Acuticoccus sediminis: one gene and its partner. The protein of the gene in region 1 interacts with the protein of each later gene in a pairwise test. Links are inferred from orthologs where the notes say so. Each region holds a gene or a part of one and is shown on either strand. Other genes may lie near its edges.

Region 1 (9,373 bases):
CTGGCCGGACGCGACCGGCGTGGTCGACAAGGTCGCCGAGGAACTGGAGGAGTTCGCCTCCGCCGTCCGCTCCGGCGAGCACGACGAGATCGAGGCCGAGTTCGGCGACCTCCTCTTCACCCTCGTCAACTACGCCCGCCACCTCGACATCGACGCCGACAGCGCCCTGCGCGGTGCCAACGCCCGGTTCACGGCCCGCGTCCGGCACATGGACGCCGCCGTCCGCGCCGAGGGCCGGACCCTCAGCGACCTCGAAGCCGCCGCCCTGGAGGAGCGCTGGACGGACGCGAAGAACTTCCTCGCCAACACGGCCTGACCCCCGCACGCAGCGCGGGCCGATCGCCGGACGCGTCCTGCGGCCTCAGCCGGCCTTCGGGGCCGACCGGCGGTTGAGGAAGGCCCGCATCATGCGGCCCGGCTCGTCGGTCTCGTAAGCCGACACGAACGAGTCGATCCCGGCGGCGATGGCCTGGTCCATCGTCGTCTTCTCCCAGCGCCGCATCAGCTGCTTCTGCAGCGCGATCGCACGCGGTCCCGACGCAAGGATCCCCTTCAGCCAGTGGTCCAGTGCCGCGTCGAGCTCGCCGGCGACCGTCATCCGCTGCAGGAAGCCCATCGCCAGCGCCTCGGGCGCCTTCACCGTCGCGCCGGTGAACAAGAGCTCGCACGTCTTGCCCCAGCCGATCAGGCCCGGCAGCAGCGCGGCCTCGATCACCGACGGGATGCCGACCCGGACCTCGGGCATGCCGAACAGGGAACCCTCCGTCGCGATTCGCATGTCGCAGGCGGCGGCGATCTCCATCCCGCCGCCAAGGCAGAACCCGTCGATCTTCGCGATCACCGGGACCTCGACCTCGCGCACGATCGAGCAGACCTCGTGCAGCGCGGTAATGAACGCCCGCGCGCTGCCGCAGTCGAACTCGGCCATCGCGCTGATGTCGGCGCCGCCGATGAACGCCCGGTCACCGGCGCCGGTCAGGACGATCGCGCGGACGTCGGCGATACCCTCCGCCTCGCGCACGCGCGAGACGAAGTCCTCGCACATCGCCGGCGTCATGATGTTCAGCTTCACCGGGTTGTTGATGATCACCGTCGCGACGGCACCGCCCTCGCGGGTTTCGACCTCGAGGTCGATCCGTCCCTCACCGCTCGCGTCCAGCCCGACATCCATGATGCGTCCTCCATATCTTTGCCGCCGAGCATAGTGCCTGCGGGCGGAGGATTGGGAACGGATGCGCGCCGGACCACGGATTATGTGGCGGCCCGAACCGCCGGAGCCGGATCGCGCCTACGGAAGGTAGGGCTGGCTCGGGGTCTGCGGCTCGGGAACCGGCTCGCCGAGCCTGGCGAGCGTGTCGGAGAGGCGCGCTTCCGGGATGCGCAGGGTGAGGTGGACCGTCTCCCCCTCGTCCGAGCGCTCCAGGACTTCCGTGTTGCGGTAGAGCCAGGCGAGCAGCGCACCATCGGTCGCGCGGATCGTCGCCTCGCGGACCGTGGCGCGGCGGGCGAGGCGGTCCTCGATCGCGATGAGGAGCGCTGGGATCCCCTCCCCGGTCTCCGCCGACACCAGCACCGCGCCCTGCGCCTGCGCGGCGAGCTCGCGCTGCTTGCGCACCGCGTCGTCCAGCCGGTCGGCCTTGTTCCAGACCTCCAGCACCTCGCGTTGGCCGGGTTCGACGCCGATCTCGGCGAGGGTCCCGAGGACGTCATCGGCCTGAGCTTCCGTCTCCTCGTGCGAAATGTCGCGCACGTGGACGACGAGATCGGCGAGCGTCACCTCTTCCAGCGTGGCGCGGAACGCGGCGACGAGGGATGTCGGGAGATGGGAGATGAAGCCGACCGTGTCCGACAGGATCGCCGTGCGGCCGTGCGGCAGTTCGAGCTTGCGAAGGGTCGGGTCCAGCGTCGCGAACAGGAGGTCGCGGCTCTCGACGTGGTCGCCGGCAAGGCGGTTGAAGAGCGTCGACTTGCCGGCGTTGGTGTAGCCGACCAGCGCGACGACCGGCTGGTTGTTGCGCCGGCGCTGCTCTCGCGCGAGCGAGCGTGTCCGCCGCACGTCCTCCAGCGCCTTCTCGACGCGGGCGATCCGCTCGGCGATCTGCCGGCGGTCGGCCTCGATCTGCGTTTCACCCGGGCCGCCGAGGAAGCCGAAGCCGCCGCGCTGGCGTTCGAGGTGGGTCCATGACCGCACGAGGCGCGAGCGCTGGTAGGTCAGGTGCGCGTGCTCCACCTGGAGCGCGCCTTCCGCCGTCTGCGCCCGCTCGCCGAAGATCTCGAGGATCAGCGCGGTGCGGTCGAGCACCTTCGCGCCCCAGGCCTTCTCGAGGTTGCGCTGCTGCACCGGTGTCAGCGGATGGTCGATGATGATGAGCTCGGCGTTGGCCGCGCGGGCGACGGCGGTGACGTCGTCCACCACCCCCGTGCCGAACAGCGTCGCCGGGCGCGGGTTGCGCACGGGAATGACCCGCGCGTCCACCACATCGAGCGCGATGGCGTCGGCAAGGCCCACGGCCTCGGCGAGACGCCCCTCGGGTTCGCGCTTGTCTTCCTCCGATTGCCGAACGACCGGCAGCAGAACGATGGCTCGGGTCGCGGCCTCTTCCGTGGGCGTCCCGACCTCAGCGCGTGTCCCGCTGTCGTCAACTTTCACGCTATCGTGATCCGGTCTCTTCGTTCGGGTCGAACAGTTGCACAGGTTGGTTTGGCATGATGGTCGAGATCGCGTGCTTGTAAACAAGCTGCGAATGACCATCGCGTCGCAGCAGGACGCAGAAGTTGTCGAACCACGTTAAAACACCCTGCAGTTTAACGCCGTTCACGAGGAAGATCGTTAACGGCGTTTTACTTTTGCGGACGTGGTTGAGGAACGTGTCCTGAAGGTTCTGAGCTTTTTCAGCCACTGATTATATCCCGATCGCAATGAACACGGCGTTCGCGCGGTTACCGACACACACAATCGAGCGGCACCAGCCCCCGAACACCAGCTCTGTAGGTAGTTCGCCGCGACGCCCGCTCAAGCGGGACCTTCGCGCCGTTGTCTTAATACACGCTCAGAGGGAGTTTTTCCACGCCTTCGTGGAACCGTGCGCGCAACTCAGACACGACAGAACCGGGAGCCCCGTTGCCGATTGGCGTCTCGTCGATCTTGACGACGGGCGTCGCCGTCATCGTCGCGGACGTGATGAACGCCTCGCGCGCCGCCTTCGCCTCGTCGATCGTGAACGGGCGCTCCTCGACCTTGATGTCGTGGGCGGCCGCGAAATCCATGATCGCCGCCCGCGTGATGCCGCGCAGAATGCCGCGCTCGGCCGGCCGTGTGACCAGCGTCCCGTCCTGGTTCACGATCCAGGCGTTGGACGATGCGCCCTCGGTGATGAAGCCGTCCTTGTCGTACATCCAGGCTTCCTTGGCGCCCGCACGCACCGCCTTCTGCTTGGCGAGGACCTGCGGCAAAAGCGCCACCGTCTTGATGTCGACCCGCTCCCAGCGGATGTCCGGCGTCGTGACGACGGCGATTCCCTCCTCGCCGATCTTCACGGCGTTGCCCGGCGGAACCGAGCGGGCGGTCACCACCAGCGTCGCGGGGATCGGCGTCTTCGGGAAGGCGAAGTCGCGGCGGGCGACGCCGCGCGTCACCTGCAGGTAGACGAGGCCCTTCTTCACCCGGTTGCGCCGCGCAGTCTCGCGCAGGATGGACTCCATCGCCCGGCGCTCCACCGGCCAGTCCATCTGCAGCTCGTTCAGCGAGCGGGCCAGACGGTCGAGATGGCGGGTCATGTCGACGATATAGCCGTCCCAGATCTCGCACACCTCGTAGACGCCGTCGGCAAACTGGAAGCCCCGGTCCTCCACGTGCACACACGCCTCACCATGCGGCACATAGCGACCATTGACGTAGGCAATCCGGCTCATCGTCACTCCGTTCAGAAGAATTCCAGGCTCACGCGGAACATCTGTTCCACCTGGTGCACTTTCTCGCTCAAGGCGAACATGACAACCCGGTCGCGCGCGAGAATCTGCGTGTCGCCGTTGACCTCGACGGCCTTGCCGTTGCGCACGATCGCGCCGACACGCACGCCCTCCGGGAGCTCCAGCGCCCGCAGCGGGCGGCCAACCAGCAGCGAGGTCTCCAGCGCCTCGGCCTCGATCACCTCGGCGGAGCCGTTCTGCAGCGAGTGCACGCTCTCGATGCGGCCGCGCCGGACATGGCGCAGCACGCGGCTGATGGTGACGGCGCGCGGGTTCACGTAGGCGTCGATCCCCAGCGCGTTGGCGAGCGCCGGATAGGACACGTTGTTGATGAGCGACAGGTTGCGCGCGCAACCGAGGGTCTTCGCCATCACGCACGCGATGATGTTGGCCTGGTCGTCGTTGGTGAGCGCGACCATCGTGTCGGCGTCCTCGATGTCGGCCTCGCGCAGGACGTCCTGGTCGAGCGCGGAACCGTTGAGGATCACCGTCTTGTGGAGCTGGTCGGCGATATAGAGCGCGCGCTGGCGGCTCGCCTCGACGATCTTCACCTTCGTCTGCGGCTCGCGCTTCTCGAGCTGCTGGGCGACGTAGAAGCCGATGTTGCCGCCGCCGGCGATGACGACGCGGCTCGCCTTGGGCTCGTCGTGGCCGAAGATGACCAGAGTGCGGCGCACCTGCTCGCGCGGCACCACCACGTAGACGAGGTCGTCCACCCGCAGCATCTCGTCCGACTTCGGCACGATCAGCGTGCCCTGCCGGTAGACGCCGGTCACCACGGCGCCGAGGTTGGGGAAGAGGTCCGTGAGCTGGCGCAGCGGCGTGTCCACCACCGGGCAGTCCTCGTGGCAGAGGATGCCGACGACGATGATCTTGTCGTCCGCGAAGCGCACCGTCTCGACCGCACCGGGGAGCGAGAGGCGGCGCATGACCATCTCGCCCACCTCGATCTCCGGCGAGATCACCACGTCGATGGGCATGTTCTCCCGCGCGAACAGCGAGGAGTAGACCGGACTGAGGTAGGCCTGGGCGCGGATGCGCGCGATCTTGGTCGGGACCTGGAAGATGGTGTGCGCGACCTGCGACGCCACCATGTTCACCTCGTCCGACTGGGTGACGGCGATGAGGAGGTCGGCGTTCTCCGCCCCCGCCTGCGCCAAGGTCGACGGATGCGCGCCGTGGCCGATGACGCCGCGCACGTCGAGCTGGTCGCGCACATTGGCGATGAGCTGCGGGAGCTGGTCGATGACGGAAACGTCGTGGCCCTCGTGGGACAGTCGCTCGGCGATACCGAACCCGACCTGCCCTGCACCACAAATTACGATACGCATGGTGTTATTCTATGCCACCGGGCCGCGCAGCGTCACGTCCGGCTGCCAGTTCCGGCGCGGGACGCGGCCATGCCGCGGTGCCGGGGGTCCGCCCCGGCCGAGAGGACCGCGACGCTCTCCGGTCGCGGGGCCCCGCGAAGGCTCACCAACATGACTTCGGCCACAGGATCGCCTCCTCAAACCCGTCCTCGCCCATCGGCTCCAGGGACGATCGGCCACCGGAAGGATCACTTTAGCCCTCATCGAGCGCCGCGGCGAGGGCCGCACGCGCATGGATGCTGGTCGAATCGAACACAGGCGCGCCGACATCGTCCTGACCGATCAGCATCGTCACCTCGGTGCAGCCGAGGATGACGCTGTCGGCGCCGCCCTCGATCGCGGTGTCGACGATGTCGAGATAGCGCGTCTTGGACGCCGGGTTCACCATGCCCTGGCAGAGCTCGTCGTAGATGATCCGGTGCACCGCCATGCGGTCCTCGTCCCCCGGCACCCTGACGTCCAGCATGTGCTGCTCGCGCATCCGGCCGCGGTAGAACATGCCTTCCATGGTGAACTTGGTCGCGAGCAGCAGAGGCGACATGCAGCCCTCCGCCCGCACCGCATCGGCCGTCGCGTCGGCGATGTGGACGAGCGGGACGCCCGCCGCCTCCTCCACCGCCCCCGCCATGCGGTGCATGGTGTTGGAGCAGATCACAAGCAGCTCCGCCCCGGCGGCGACCAGCCGCTCGCCCGCCTCGACCATCCGGGCCGTGGCGCCGGTCCAGTCGCCGGACGCCTGCAGCTCCTCGATCTCGGCGAAGTCGAACGACCACATCACGATGGGCGCCGAGTGCAGCCCGCCGAGACGCTCGCGCGTCATGCGGTTGAGGTGCTGGTAGTAGAGCGCGGTCGACTCCCAGGAGAGCCCGCCGATGAGGCCGATCGTCTTCACGCCGCGCGCTCGCGCACCATGTGGACGCCGAACACCCCGGCCCCGTCCAGCCGGTCCAGCTTCTCGATGGTGATGTCGGCGAGGGTGACGCCGGGATTGGCGAGGAGCCGCGCCGCGATCGCCTCGCCCATCTGCTCCAAGAGCGCCGTATGGCCGGCGGTCACGTCGTCGATGACCTCGACGATATCGACGTAGCTGACCGCCGGCTCGTCGCCCGCGGGCGCCAGACCTTCGGCCAGGGTCAGCGACACGGAGAAGCGCACGCGCTGCGTCACGCCCTGCTCGGACGGCAGGATGCCGACGGCGAGCTGGCGTACCAGAGCGTCCACGAACACCTTGTCCCCGCCCACCGCGCGGGTGGCCGGGGCGCCGGTGGCCGCCCGAACCGTCACGCGATCCCCAGCGTCTTCAGCTTGCGGTGCAGCGCGGAGCGCTCCATGCCCACGAACTCGGCCGTGCGCGACACATTGCCGGAGAACCGGTTGATCTGCGCCCGCAGGTAGTCCCGCTCGAAGATCTCGCGTGCGTCGCGCAACGGCAGCGCCATGATGTGCTCGCCGCCGGCCTGCGACGACAGCGGCGGCACGATCGCGCCGATCTCGTTGGGCAGCAGGTCCGCCGAGATCGGGTCGTTCGGGTCCCCGTCACGGGTCAGGATGAGCAGCCGCTCGACGTTGTTCTTCAGCTGGCGAACGTTTCCGGGCCAGTCGTGCGCCTGCAGCACCGCCATGGCGTCCTCGCCGACGATGCGGCGCGGCAGGCCCTGGTTCTCGGCGGTCTGGCGCAGGAAGTAGTCGATCAGCATCGGCACGTCCTCGCGGCGCTGGGCCAGCGCCGGAACGCGGACCGGCACCACCGAGAGGCGGTGGAAGAGGTCCTCGCGCACCCGCCCTTCGGTCACCTCCTCCTGGAGGTCGCGCGCGGAGGAGGAGATGATGCGAACGTTCACCCTCACCTTCTGCGAACCGCCAACGCGGTTGAACTCCTGCGCCACCAGGACGCGCAGGATCCGGGCCTGCGTCTCCAGCGGCATGTCGCCGATCTCGTCGAGATAGAGCGTGCCGCCGTGAGCCTCCTCGAGGGCGCCGACGGACGGGTCCTGCCCGGGCTTCGCCTCGGCGCCGAACAGCGCCTCGTCCATCTTGTCCGGCGTGATCGACGCGGAGGAGACCACGACGAACGGGCCTTCCGAACGCAGGCTCTTCTTGTGGATCGTCCGGGCGACGAGCTCCTTGCCCGACCCCGACGGCCCCATGATCATGATGCGCGAGTTGGTCGGCGAGATCTTCTCGATCGTCGAGCGGAGCTGGTTCATCACGGCGGAGTTGCCGATCAGGTCCTGGAACTCGCCCGACTTGGTGCGCAGCGATTCGACCTCGCGGCGCAGGCGCGAGGCCTCCAGCGCGCGCTCGGCCGCCAGCAGCAGCCGGTCCGCCTTCAGCGGCTTCTCGATGTAGTCGTAAGCGCCGCGCTTGATCGCCGACACGGCCGTCTCGATGTTGCCGTGACCGGAGATCATCACGATCGGCATCGTCGAGTGCTGCGCACGGATGGCGTCGAGCAGCTGCAAGCCGTCCATCTTCGACCCCTGCAGCCAGATATCGAGGAAGATCAACTGCGGGCGTCGCGCTCCGATCGCAGCCAACGCCTCGTCGGAGTCGGCGGCCGTACGAACCTCGTAGCCTTCGTCTTCCAAGATACCGGCGATCAGGTTGCGGATGTCGATCTCGTCGTCGACGACAAGAATGTCCGATGCCATCAGCGCTCCACCCTTCGCCCCAAACCGGGCCGAACACGCGACCGGAGGGAGAGGCCTACGTCGCGCGAGTTGACCGAATCGTCAAGCGTTAGCCCTTCCGAACAGACCGCATCCGTCCGTCGCATCCCCTTCGGACGCTCCATCAATCGATCAGATCCGGCAGCACGAAGCGGACGCACGCGCCGCGCGTATTGCTCGAAACCGCAGCCGCATCGAGAAGCTCGATTCGCCCGCCCTGCTCTTCCGCGATCTTCTTGACGATGGCGAGACCGAGGCCCGTGCCCTTCTCCCGCGTCGTCATGTACGGCTCCAGAAGTCGTTCGCGGCCTGCCGCCGGAAAGCCGATTCCGTTGTCGACGATGTCGACCACACGCTCGCCCGCCTCGTTGACGTAGAGTCGCACGTCGATGTGGCCGCGCTCCCCGCCCCGATCCGCGTCCGTGGTCTGCTCGATCGACTCGGCCGCGTTCTTCACCAGGTTGGACAGCGCCTGACTCACCAGACGATGGTCGAAGTTTGCAATCAAGGGTTCCTTCGGAATCGAAGTTCGCTTTTCGACAGCATCATGCCCGATTCCCTGGATGAATACTGCTTCGCGAACCGCATCGCGCAAATCGAGCCGCTCCATCGCCGGCGCGGGCATGCGCGCGAAGTTGGAGAACTCGTTCACCATGTGGCCGATCGAATCGACCTGGCGCACGATCGTGTCGACGCACTGGTCGAAGACTTCGTGGTCGTCCGGCTTGATCTGCTTGCCGTAGCGCCGCTTGATCCGCTCCGCGGAGAGCTGGATCGGCGTCAGCGGGTTCTTGATCTCGTGGGCGATTCGCCGCGCCACGTCCGCCCAGGCCGAGGTGCGCTGCGCGGTCACGAGGTCGGTGATGTCGTCGAGGGTCAGGACGTAGCCGGGGCGCGCCGCATCGCCGCGGTCCGTCGTCGCCCGGACGTTGATGGTCCGGTCGCGGCCCTTGCGCTGCAGGCTGATCTGCTCCGGCTTGATCCTCAGCCGGGCGAGGCCGCCCTCGCCCTCGAGGACCGGCGCGAGTTCCGGCACCACCTCCGTCAGCGACTTGTCGACGATGTCGCTCTCGAAAAGGTCGAGCATCGCCAGCGCGGAGGTGTTGGCGAGCGTCACCTGCCCGTCCGCGTCGATGCCGATGACGCCGGCCGAGACGCCGCCCAGCACCGCCTCGGTGAAGCGGCGGCGGCGATCGAGCTGGTCGTTGGCGGAGATGAGGTCGTCGTGCTGGCGCTTCAGCGTCGCCGTCATGTCGTTGAACGTCTCGCCGAGGTGGGCGATGTCGCCGTCGAAGAAGCGCACCGGCACCTCGGTCTCGAGGTCCCCCTTGCGGACCCGGTCCGACGCGTCGATCAGCTCGCGAA
Region 2 (9,478 bases), on another replicon or contig:
CCGTCAGGACCAACGGGATCATCACCACGGTCGCCACCGCGGCGCCGAGCGCCTTCAGAATGGCTCCCATGCGGTCTCCTCTCGTCGGTCCATATCCAGCGTCACGAACTGGCGAGCGCCTCGGCAGTTCCCTATCATGCAAGTCCGACGATGAGGGAGGAACGAATGGATTTCGCCGCACGGCTGGCCGCGGCTGCCGAGGCGACGAACCGGGTCATGGATCAGGCCTTGCAGCCATCCCCCGCCGTCCCGGACCGTCTTCTGAATGCGACCCGCTATGCGACCCTCGCCGGTGGCAAGCGCTTCCGACCCTTCCTCGTGATCGAATCCGCCGCGCTGTTCGACGCCCCGGCCGATGCTGCCGCCGCCGTTGCCGCCGCCTTCGAGTGCCTCCATTCCTACAGCCTCGTCCATGACGACCTGCCGGCCATGGACGACGATGACCTAAGGCGCGGTCAGCCGACCGTCCACAAGGCGTACGACGAGGCGACGGCGATCCTGGTCGGCGACGGCCTCCAGGCGCTGGCGTTCGAGCTGATCACCGGCGACCCGGTCCCGTCCGACGTCGCGGGCCCGCTCGCCCACCTCCTGGCGCGCGCGTCCGGCAACGCGGGGATGGTCGGCGGGCAGTACCGCGACCTCAACGCCATCGGCCTCGACGCGGAGGGGATCCGGCTGATGCAGGCGATGAAGACGGGCAGGCTGATCGCCGGTGCGTGCGAGGCGGGCGCGGTGCTGGGCCGGGCCGACGCCGGGGCGCGCGCCGCCCTGGTGCGGTACGGTGATCTGCTGGGCGAGGCTTTCCAGCTCGCCGACGACCTCCTCGACGTCGAGGGCACCGCCGAGGAGACCGGCAAGCGCGTCGGCAAGGACGCCGGGGCGGACAAGGCGACGCTCGTCGGCCTCATCGGTCCGGCCGCGGCGCGCGCCCGCCTCGCCGAGATCGTCGCCGCCGCGGCCGACACGCTGGCTCCCTTCGGCGACCGCGCGTCGGTCCTGAGGGAGGCGAGCCGCTTCGTCGCCGACCGCCGCTCCTAGCGCGGCGCGTCGCGGGCGGCCCGCAGGCATTTCCGAGGGTTTCCGGGGGTGGGGCCGGCGCCGGTCGGGGCGGCCGCCAACCTGACGTGGAGGTGAACGGCCGGCTCAGCACCGCTTCAGCCGCCGCCTGCGAATGTCCTCCCATCAGCAATGGAGGACCTGACCATGACGATCATTCGAACCGCATTGACCGCCGCCGTGCTGGCCGTCCTGCCGATCGCCGCCGCGTCGGCCGCGCCCGGCCCCTCCCAGGCCCGCACAGCGACCATCGAGGGCGGCGTGACGGCCGTGCACTACAACAAGCACGGCAACAAGCACGGCGGCCATCACGGCAAGAGCCACCATCGCGGCAAGGGTGGCCACCACGGCTACTACAAGCGCCCGCCGCACCGCTACGCGCCGGCCTACTACCCGCGGCACCGCGCCTACGGCAGCACGACACGCTACGTGAGCCGCAACGGCTGCCGGGTCCGCGTCGTCGAGCGGACGCGCTACGGCAAGCGCGTTCGCGTCGTCAATCGCTGCGGCTACCCCTACTGGTAAGCCGCCGCCGGAGCCTAGCCGCGGGGCGAGGCTCGAAAGGGCCGGCCTGGCGCTACGCCGCGAGGGCCGCGACGAGGGCCTGCGCGGCGAGGCGCCCGGTCTGGGCGCCGCCGTTCATGTAGCCGTAGTAGGCTGCGGAATACTGCTCGCCGGCGAAGGCCAGGCGGTCCCGCGCTACGGGGTTCGCGACGGCCGCGTCCGCGGTCTCGGTCCAGAAGCAGGACGCAAAACGTGTCTTCTGCCCTGGGCCGAGATTGGTGTAGCTCCCGCCGAGCCAGGGGGTGCGCACCCACCCGGTGTTGCCGGCGAGGCCTGTGTAGGCCTCCGGCAGGCCGGGAAAGTCACGGCCGAGAGCGGTGAGGGCGTCCGCCACGAAGGCCTCGGGGCCGTAGCGGTGGATGTCCTCGGTCTGCGCGCCACCGACGAGGAAGGTGACGCCGCTGTTGGTCTTCTCCGGCTGGCGCACGCCGTCGTCCCAGATGACCGAGGCGGCGATGTCGCTCCACAGGTCGAGGGCGAAGCCGTCCTCGCGCTGCCAGGGGCGGCTGTCGAACCCGGCGAAGACCTTCTCGTTGCGGCCGAGGCGGACCTCGGCGGCGAAGTTCGGCATCAGCGGCGGGACGGGGACGCGGACGCGCATGCCGCCGATCGCCGGGAACGGGACCGCGAGCACCGTGGCGTCGGCGCCGACGCTGCTGCCGTCGGTGAAGGTGATGCGATGGCCCTTGCCGTCCGGCTCGATCAGCGAGGCGCGCTTGCCGCGCTCGATCCGACCGTCGAGCCGCCCGGCGAGGGCGGTCACGATCCTCTCGCTACCGCCCTCCACCATGAACATCCCGTCGCGGCCGGACGTCAGGTCGACGCTGTCGCCGGCGACGGACGGGAGCGCAGAGATCAGCCCCAACACCGACGCCTCTCCGGTCTCGACGCCGTACTCCGCACGGACCAGCGCGGCCATCAGGCCGAGCGACTCGCGCGTCAGCTTGTCCTTGTTCCAGAAGAAATACTCGGCGACCGACATCGCATCGAGCTCGGGCGCGACGGTGGCCCAGTCGGCGTCGAGCCGGGCCGCGTCCTCGGCGAATTGCCGGGCGAGTGGGGTGAGGGCGTGGGCGAGGTCGGCTTCGTCGATCCGCCCGCCTGCGACGTGGTACGCGGTCTTCGGCGCGGCGACGGCGGCCGCGTTCGCGTCCACGTTGACGAGGCCGATACCGAGCGCGCGCGCGAGGGCGATCATGTCGGCATGGTCGGAGCTGATGTACTGGCCGCCGAACTCGGTGATGATCCCGTCGGCGACGAGGCCGACCATGGAGCGGACGCGCCCGCCGACCCGGCCGGACGCCTCGTAGACGACCGGCTCGTGGCCCGCGTTGAGGAGGTGCCACGCGGCGCTGAGCCCGGCGAGTCCGCCGCCGATGATGGCGACCGTCGCCCCTCCGGCACCGGCGAGGGCCACCGGCGCGTTGCCGGCGACCACCGACGCGGCGGCCATGGACTGGAGCATGCGGCGGCGGGTGAGGCCCCCGCCGCTTCCGCGTGGCCGTCCTGCTTCCGCCAGGGCCTCGCCCAGCATCTTGTCGGCACGACGGAACACGAGCGAATGCGCCATGGCCACCCCCGCATGGAGCGCGCCACCCGTACCGTGGCCCGCCCACCGTCAGCCAAGGCTAGCTCATGGCCGCCGACCCCTCAATCGTATCGGTCGACTTTTGCGCACTGTGTGCACAGTCGTGAGCGGCTCTGATGTCGGATATTGCCTGGATGCATCCACGGACCATACCTCATCCGGCGTGATAGTTCCGCCAGTTCCCTTGGGAGCCCCCGTTCAAAGCCGGTGCCGTGGCGCGTTGTCACGCGATATTGTGCATCGATGCGATCACGCCACCCGTGCCTGTCGATTCAATTTATGAAGAGCGGGTGACACCGCGTGGGAGACGGCGGGTCGTCACTCGTCGGCCGACGCAGGCGCGGCTTCGTTGTGCGCCGGGTGCGCCTTCGGCATTCGCCGCCTTTGCCGATCTCGATCCGAGAGGCTGGACGTCGAATTCCGGCGGTCTGGGGGAGTGCGAAGTGAGCCGGGCGCCTTCGGGCGACGGATCGCGAGGACTGCGGCTCGATTCTCGCGTCGGCGGTTTATCCGCCGACGCCCGTGGCGCGCGTGCCATCGGGAACGGCACGCGGCGCCATGCGGTGGGTCCGCCGGCGTCCGCGTCGCGGCGCCGGCGGAGAACGGCGATGTCAGAGCTTGCGCACGTCCACGAAGTGGCCTGCGACGGCAGCAGCGGCGGCCATCGCGGGCGACACGAGGTGCGTGCGGCCCCGGAAACCCTGGCGGCCCTCGAAGTTGCGGTTCGAGGTGGAGGCGCAGCGCTCGCCCGGCGACAGACGGTCGGCGTTCATGCCGAGGCACATGGAGCAGCCCGGCTCGCGCCACTCGAACCCGGCGTCGATGAAGAGCTTGTCGAGGCCCTCGGCCTCGGCCTGCGCCTTCACCAGGCCCGAGCCCGGCACGATCATCGCCGAGACGCTCTCGGCCACCTTGTGGCCGCGGATGACGTCGGCCACGGCGCGCAGGTCCTCGATCCGCCCGTTGGTGCAGGAGCCGATGAAGACCTTGTCGATGGCGATGTCCGTCATCGGCGTGCCCGGGGTCAGGCCCATGTACTGGAGCGCACGCTCCATCGCCCGGCGCTTCTGCGGGTCGGTGACGTCGGCCGGGTTCGGCACCGCGCTGTCGATGCTGGTGACGGCCTCGGGCGAGGTGCCCCAGGTGACGATCGGCGGCAGGGCCGCGGCGTCGAGGCTGATCTCGCGGTCGAAGTGCGCGTCGGCGTCGGACGGCAGCGACCTCCAGTAGGCGAGGGCGTGCTCGAACGCGGTCCCCTGCGGCGCCTTCGGACGGCCCGCGATGTACTCGAACGTCGTCTCGTCCGGCGCCACCATGCCGGCACGTGCGCCGCCCTCGATGGACATGTTGCAGACCGTCATGCGGCCTTCCATCGACAGCGAGCGGATCGCGTCGCCGGCGTATTCGATGACGTAGCCGGTGCCGCCGGCGGTGCCGATGGTGCCGATGATCGAAAGCACGATGTCCTTCGCGGTCACGTGCGGCGGGATGACGCCGTTCACGTTGACGCGGAAGTTCTTGGCCTTGCGCGTCACCAGCGTCTGCGTGGCGAGGACGTGCTCGACCTCGGAAGTGCCGATGCCGTGCGCGAGCGCGCCGAACGCACCGTGCGTCGAGGTGTGGCTGTCGCCGCAGACGATCGTCATGCCGGGGAGGGTGAAGCCCTGCTCGGGACCGACGATGTGCACGATGCCCTGCCGGCGGTCGAGCTCGTCATAGTACTCGATGCCGAAGTCGGCGGCGTTCTGCGCCAGCGTCTCGACCTGGGTGCGGGACTCGGGATCGTCGATCCCGGCCGAGCGGTCGGTCGTGGGCACGTTGTGGTCGACGACGGCGAGCGTGCGCGTCGGCGCATGGACCTTGCGGCCGGCGATGCGCAGCCCCTCGAAGGCCTGCGGGCTCGTGACTTCGTGGACGAGGTGACGGTCGATGTAGAGAAGCGCCGTGCCGTCGTCCTGGAGCTCGACGAGGTGATCGTCCCAGATTTTGTCGTACAGCGTGCGCGGCGCCATGGCTCCCGTCTCCTTTGTTCTTGAACAATCCCAGATGCCAACGCGAGCGCCCGTTGGCAAGCGTCACGACGCCCTTCGGGCTATAGGACTGCGCGATAGGGCAAAAACGACCGCTCCCGCCCGAAGGGCGGCGCGACCCGTGACGGCCCCGCCTGCGCGATTTCCGTCCCGAAGCGGGCGGGGCGCCGATGCTACCCTGAATTGCGCGAACGTGCGAGGCCGCGGCGGCGGTCCGCGCCGGCCGGTATCGATGCGCGGGGAATCCGTCGCAAGCGGTCGAATCGGCGCCCGCGAACAGGGCGGCGCGCCGTCCGACCTCGCGCCGGGGGCGCGGGCGGTCTCAGCTCGCGGCGACGGGGGCGCGCGTCAGGAGATCGTAGAGCTCGGCCGCGTTCTCGGCGTTGCGCAGCGCGTCGGTCATGCCGGGCTGCTTGATGGTGCGGGCGATCTTGTTCAGCGCCTTCAGGTGGTCGGCGCCGGCATCCTCGGGCGCCAGAAGCGCGAAGATGAGATCGACCGGCTGGTCGTCGAGGGCCTCGAACTCGATGGGCCGGGCCAGGGTGAAGAAGAAGGCAGACAGCTTCGGCAGGCCGACGAGCTTCCCGTGCGGAATCGCGATGCCGTGGCCGACACCGGTCGACCCGAGGCGTTCGCGCTGCAGCAGGGTGTCGAAGACTTCCCGCTCCGGGAGCCCCGTCTGCCGTGCAGCGAGGCTCGCGATTTCTTGGAGGGCCTGCTTCTTGGAGCCGACGTCCAGACCCTGGACGACGGCCTCAGGAGCGAGCAGGTCGGTTAGTACCACAGGATTAATCCGCAGTGGTTTGAGTCGTGTCGGCCGAGCCGGTGCTCGCGGCGAGCGACGGGTCGATCCAGCCGACATTGCCGTCCGAACGTCGGTAGACGACGTTGTGAGACCCATTTGCGGCATTTCGGAACATGAGCGCTGGGGCATCGATGAGATCAAGCTGCAGGACCGCCATCGAGACGGTCATGGTACGAATTTTCGTTGGCGTCTCGGCAACGACGAGGGGCGCGTAGTTTTCCGCAAGCTCCTCATCCTCGTCGGGCGCGGCGAGAACGGTGTAGTTCGCGACTGCGGCTTCGACGTCCGCCGAGGACGGCCCGGACTTGTGAGCCTTCAGGCGGCGCTTGTAGCGGCGCAGACGCTTGTCGATCCTCTCGGCGGCCTGCTCGAACGCTTGTGTCGCGTCTCCGGCCGTGGCGGAGGTCTTGAGCACGACGCCCGTGTCGAGGTGAAGCGTGCAATCCGCCTCGAACCCGGCGCCGGACTTCGAAACGGTCACCTGGCCACTATGGTTCCCGTCAAAGTACTTTCCGACGGACGCGGCGATGCGATCTTCGATCCGCTGCCGAAGAGCGTTGCCGACGTCCATGTTTTTGCCAGCGATAGTGAGGGCCATGACAATCTCGAATCGTTTCTGTGTCGTCTTCGACGAACCTTGGGCGGAGACCTTAGCCGGACGATGGCCCGTCGTCTCCGCGACATCAGAAACCAAGACTGTCACGGACACGAGAGCGTCGTTGGCGCCGAGCCGTGGCGCGGCCTTCTAGGCGCGCCCGACAGTGGTGTCAATGACCGGCGTCCTGTCCGGACAATTTGTGTGAACATGCCCGTCACCGGCGGATCCCGGCCGAGCTGAACGCGTCGTGACGCGCCATTCTCCGCCGCTCCACTGAGGAGGGGATGTTCATCGCTTCGCGGTATTTCGCCACCGTTCGCCGTGCGATCACGATACCGCTGTTTTTAAGCGTTTGCACGATCTCGTCGTCGGAGCGCACGTGGGTTGCGGTTTCCGTGTCCACAATGCGGCGAATTTGCGCGCGCACCGCCTCGGCCGAGACGGCGCCGTCGCCGGCGTCGATCGCCACCGCGAAGAAGGCGCGGAAGGGGAAGACGCCGCGGGGGGAGGCGAGGGCCTTGTTCGAAACGACACGGCTGACCGTCGATTCATGCATGCCTATGTCCTGCGCCACCTCGCGCAGGGTGAGCGGCGAGACGTGCTGCGCCTCGCCCTCGAAGAAGGCCCGCTGGCGCGACACGATGGCCGAGGCGACCTTGACGATCGTGCGCGCCCGCTGGTCGAGGCTGCGCGTCAGCCAGTGCGCCGAGCGCATGCACTGGTTGGCGAAGGACACCGCGGCGGCGTTGCCCATCGCGGTGACCTCGGCGTGGTAGTCGGCGTCGACGAGGACGCGCGGCAGGCGCTGCGTGTCGAGCGAGACGATGAACCCGCCCTCGGCCCGCCGGCGCACGATGACGTCCGGCTCGATGGCGACGAGGGGCGTGGTGTCGAATGCGAGGCCCGGCCGCGGGTCGAGGCCGCGCAGCCGGCCCAGCACGTCGATGACCGCCGCCTCGGAGGCGTTGCAGACGTCGGCGAGGCGCCGCACGTCGCGCTTGGCAACGAGGGCGAGGTTCTCGATGACCTTCTGGGCGAGGGTGTCGTAGTCGTCGCTGGCGCGCAGCTGCAGGGCGAGGCACTCGCCGAGATCGCGGGCGAAGAGGCCCGCCGGCTCGATCGTTTGGACCTTGGCGAGGGTGGCGGCGACGTCCGCCGGCGAGACGCCGAGGCCGACGATGGTGTCGTCGAGCGCGTCGCCGGGGAGGCGTCCGTCCGGATCGAGGGAGCCGATCAGGAAGTCGGCGATGGCGCGCTCTTTGGTGTCGAGCTTGAGGCCGGCGACCTCGCGGCGGCAGTGGTCCGCCAGGGTCTCGCGCACCGGCACCGCGGCAAACGGGTCGAGCGGGCTCGCCGAGTGCGACACGTCGCGCTTGGGAGCGACGCGGCCGTCGCCGCGCGGAGACAAGGTCAGGAAGGGGTTTTGGTCGACTTCTTCACGAACCGCGGCCTCCAGCTCGAGATTGGACATTTGCAGCAGCTTGATGGCCTGCATCAGCTGCGGGGTCATGGCCAATGTCTGTCTTTGCGACTGAACGAGCCGGAGAGATGGTGTCACGATTGTGAAATCCGTTTGGCGCGATCCTTGCTTCCAGATTGATTAAACATCCGGCGGGCTGAGTCAAAGCCGGAATTGCTCACCAAGGTATAACCTCCGCACATCGCGGTTTTCGACGATTTCCTGAGGCGTGCCTTCCGTCAGGACCTCGCCGTTGGCGATAATTGTCGCCCGGTCGATAAGTCCCAACGTTTCCCGAACGTTATGGTCCGTTATAAGGACACCTATGCCTCGCTGCGTGAGGTGGCGAACCAGCGTCTGAATATCTGCGACGGCGATCGGATCGACACCGGCGAACGGCTCGTCGAGGAGCATGAAGTCCGGTTTCGATGCGAGCGCCCGCGCGATTTCGACGCGGCGACGCTCGCCGCCGGAGAGGGCCGTCGCGGGGGAGCCGGCCAGTCTCGTGAGACCAAATTCCTCGAGGAGCTCGTCCAGGGTCTCGCGCCGGCGCCGTTTGTTGGGCTCCGTCAGCTCCAGGATCGCCAGCACGTTCTGCGCCACGGTCAGCCCGCGGAAGATGGAAGCTTCCTGCGGCAGGTAGCCGATACCGAGCCGTGCGCGGCGGTACATCGGCAGGTGCGTGATGGGGAAGCCGTTGAGCGTGATGGCGCCCTTGTCGGGCTTGATGAGGCCGGTGATCATGTAGAACACCGTCGTCTTGCCGGCGCCGTTGGGGCCGAGGAGGCCCACCGTTTCGCCCTGCGACAGGTGCAGCGAGACGTCGCGGACGACGGTCCGGCGCCCGTAGGTCTTGGCCAGTCCGGTAACGACCAGCCCCTGCGTTGCACCATCGTTCGGCTCGGCCTGTGGTGCCGCGCCGTTGCCCGCGTTAGGTTGGCGCGACGCGCGCCCGGAGCCGGGCCGAGGGATGGCAGATTGATCCATAGCCAGAATTTTACCGCGTTACGTGTTGCACTGCCCGCGGCACACCGCATCTGGCAATTGCGTTCGGTCGTCAAGGAAGCCCTAAGATGGAGGTATTATGGCCACGCACCAGAAGGGTAGCGTTCTCAAGCTGATTCTGGAGCTTGGACCACTCGTCACCTTCTTTGCCGTTAACGCGAAGGCAAATGACTGGGGGCTCGACGCTTTTGCCCCCTTCCAGGGCCTGAAGCCCGAGACCGTCCCGATCATGGCTGCCACCGCTGCCTTCATGCTCGCGACGGTCGTGGCGCTGTCGGTGTCGATGGTCGCCTACCGTCGCATCCCTGTCATGCCACTGGTATCGGGCGTCATCGTGATCGTGTTCGGCGGTCTGACGCTCTACCTGCAGAAC

Evidence for each region.
Region 2: the proteins of trkA (region 1) and ptsN interact in binary tests that used the Escherichia coli proteins (3 or more experiments, as listed by UniProt). The link is inferred for Acuticoccus sediminis from one-to-one orthologs.

Annotation. Positions count from the first base shown.
Region 1 is NZ_QHHQ01000003.1:193,434-202,806, reverse strand. What follows is about bases 3,113-5,967. They hold trkA (Trk system potassium transporter TrkA), read right to left. Parts: upstream 5,301-5,967; coding sequence 3,924-5,300; downstream 3,113-3,923. Other genes in these bases: DLJ53_RS15135 (aspartate/glutamate racemase family protein), read right to left, coding at 5,533-5,967; DLJ53_RS15145 (D-amino-acid transaminase), read right to left, coding at 3,113-3,912. Also shown: mazG (nucleoside triphosphate pyrophosphohydrolase), read left to right, coding at 1-316; DLJ53_RS15160 (enoyl-CoA hydratase), read right to left, coding at 362-1,171; GTPase HflX, read right to left, coding at 1,289-2,650; RNA chaperone Hfq, read right to left, coding at 2,652-2,900; more of DLJ53_RS15145, read right to left, coding at 3,040-3,112; more of DLJ53_RS15135, read right to left, coding at 5,968-6,231; DLJ53_RS15130 (dihydroneopterin aldolase), read right to left, coding at 6,228-6,623; nitrogen assimilation response regulator NtrX, read right to left, coding at 6,620-7,990; DLJ53_RS15120 (sensor histidine kinase NtrY-like), read right to left, coding at 8,133-9,373. UniProt on the Escherichia coli protein: Part of the constitutive potassium transport systems TrkG and TrkH. May regulate the transport activity of TrkG and TrkH systems. Binds to NAD(+) and NADH.
Region 2 is NZ_QHHQ01000007.1:36,229-45,706, forward strand. What follows is about bases 4,292-7,251. They hold ptsN (PTS IIA-like nitrogen regulatory protein PtsN), read right to left. Parts: upstream 6,023-7,251; coding sequence 5,561-6,022; downstream 4,292-5,560. Other genes in these bases: leuC (3-isopropylmalate dehydratase large subunit), read right to left, coding at 4,292-5,220; hpf (ribosome hibernation-promoting factor, HPF/YfiA family), read right to left, coding at 6,027-6,641; rpoN (RNA polymerase factor sigma-54), read right to left, coding at 6,856-7,251. Also shown: DLJ53_RS25985 (biosynthetic peptidoglycan transglycosylase), read right to left, coding at 1-70; DLJ53_RS25990 (polyprenyl synthetase family protein), read left to right, coding at 166-1,038; DLJ53_RS25995 (hypothetical protein), read left to right, coding at 1,204-1,581; DLJ53_RS26000 (flavin monoamine oxidase family protein), read right to left, coding at 1,634-3,190; more of leuC, read right to left, coding at 3,820-4,291; more of rpoN, read right to left, coding at 7,252-8,199; lptB (LPS export ABC transporter ATP-binding protein), read right to left, coding at 8,263-9,087; DLJ53_RS26030 (septation protein A), read left to right, coding at 9,185-9,478. UniProt on the Escherichia coli protein: Seems to have a role in regulating nitrogen assimilation.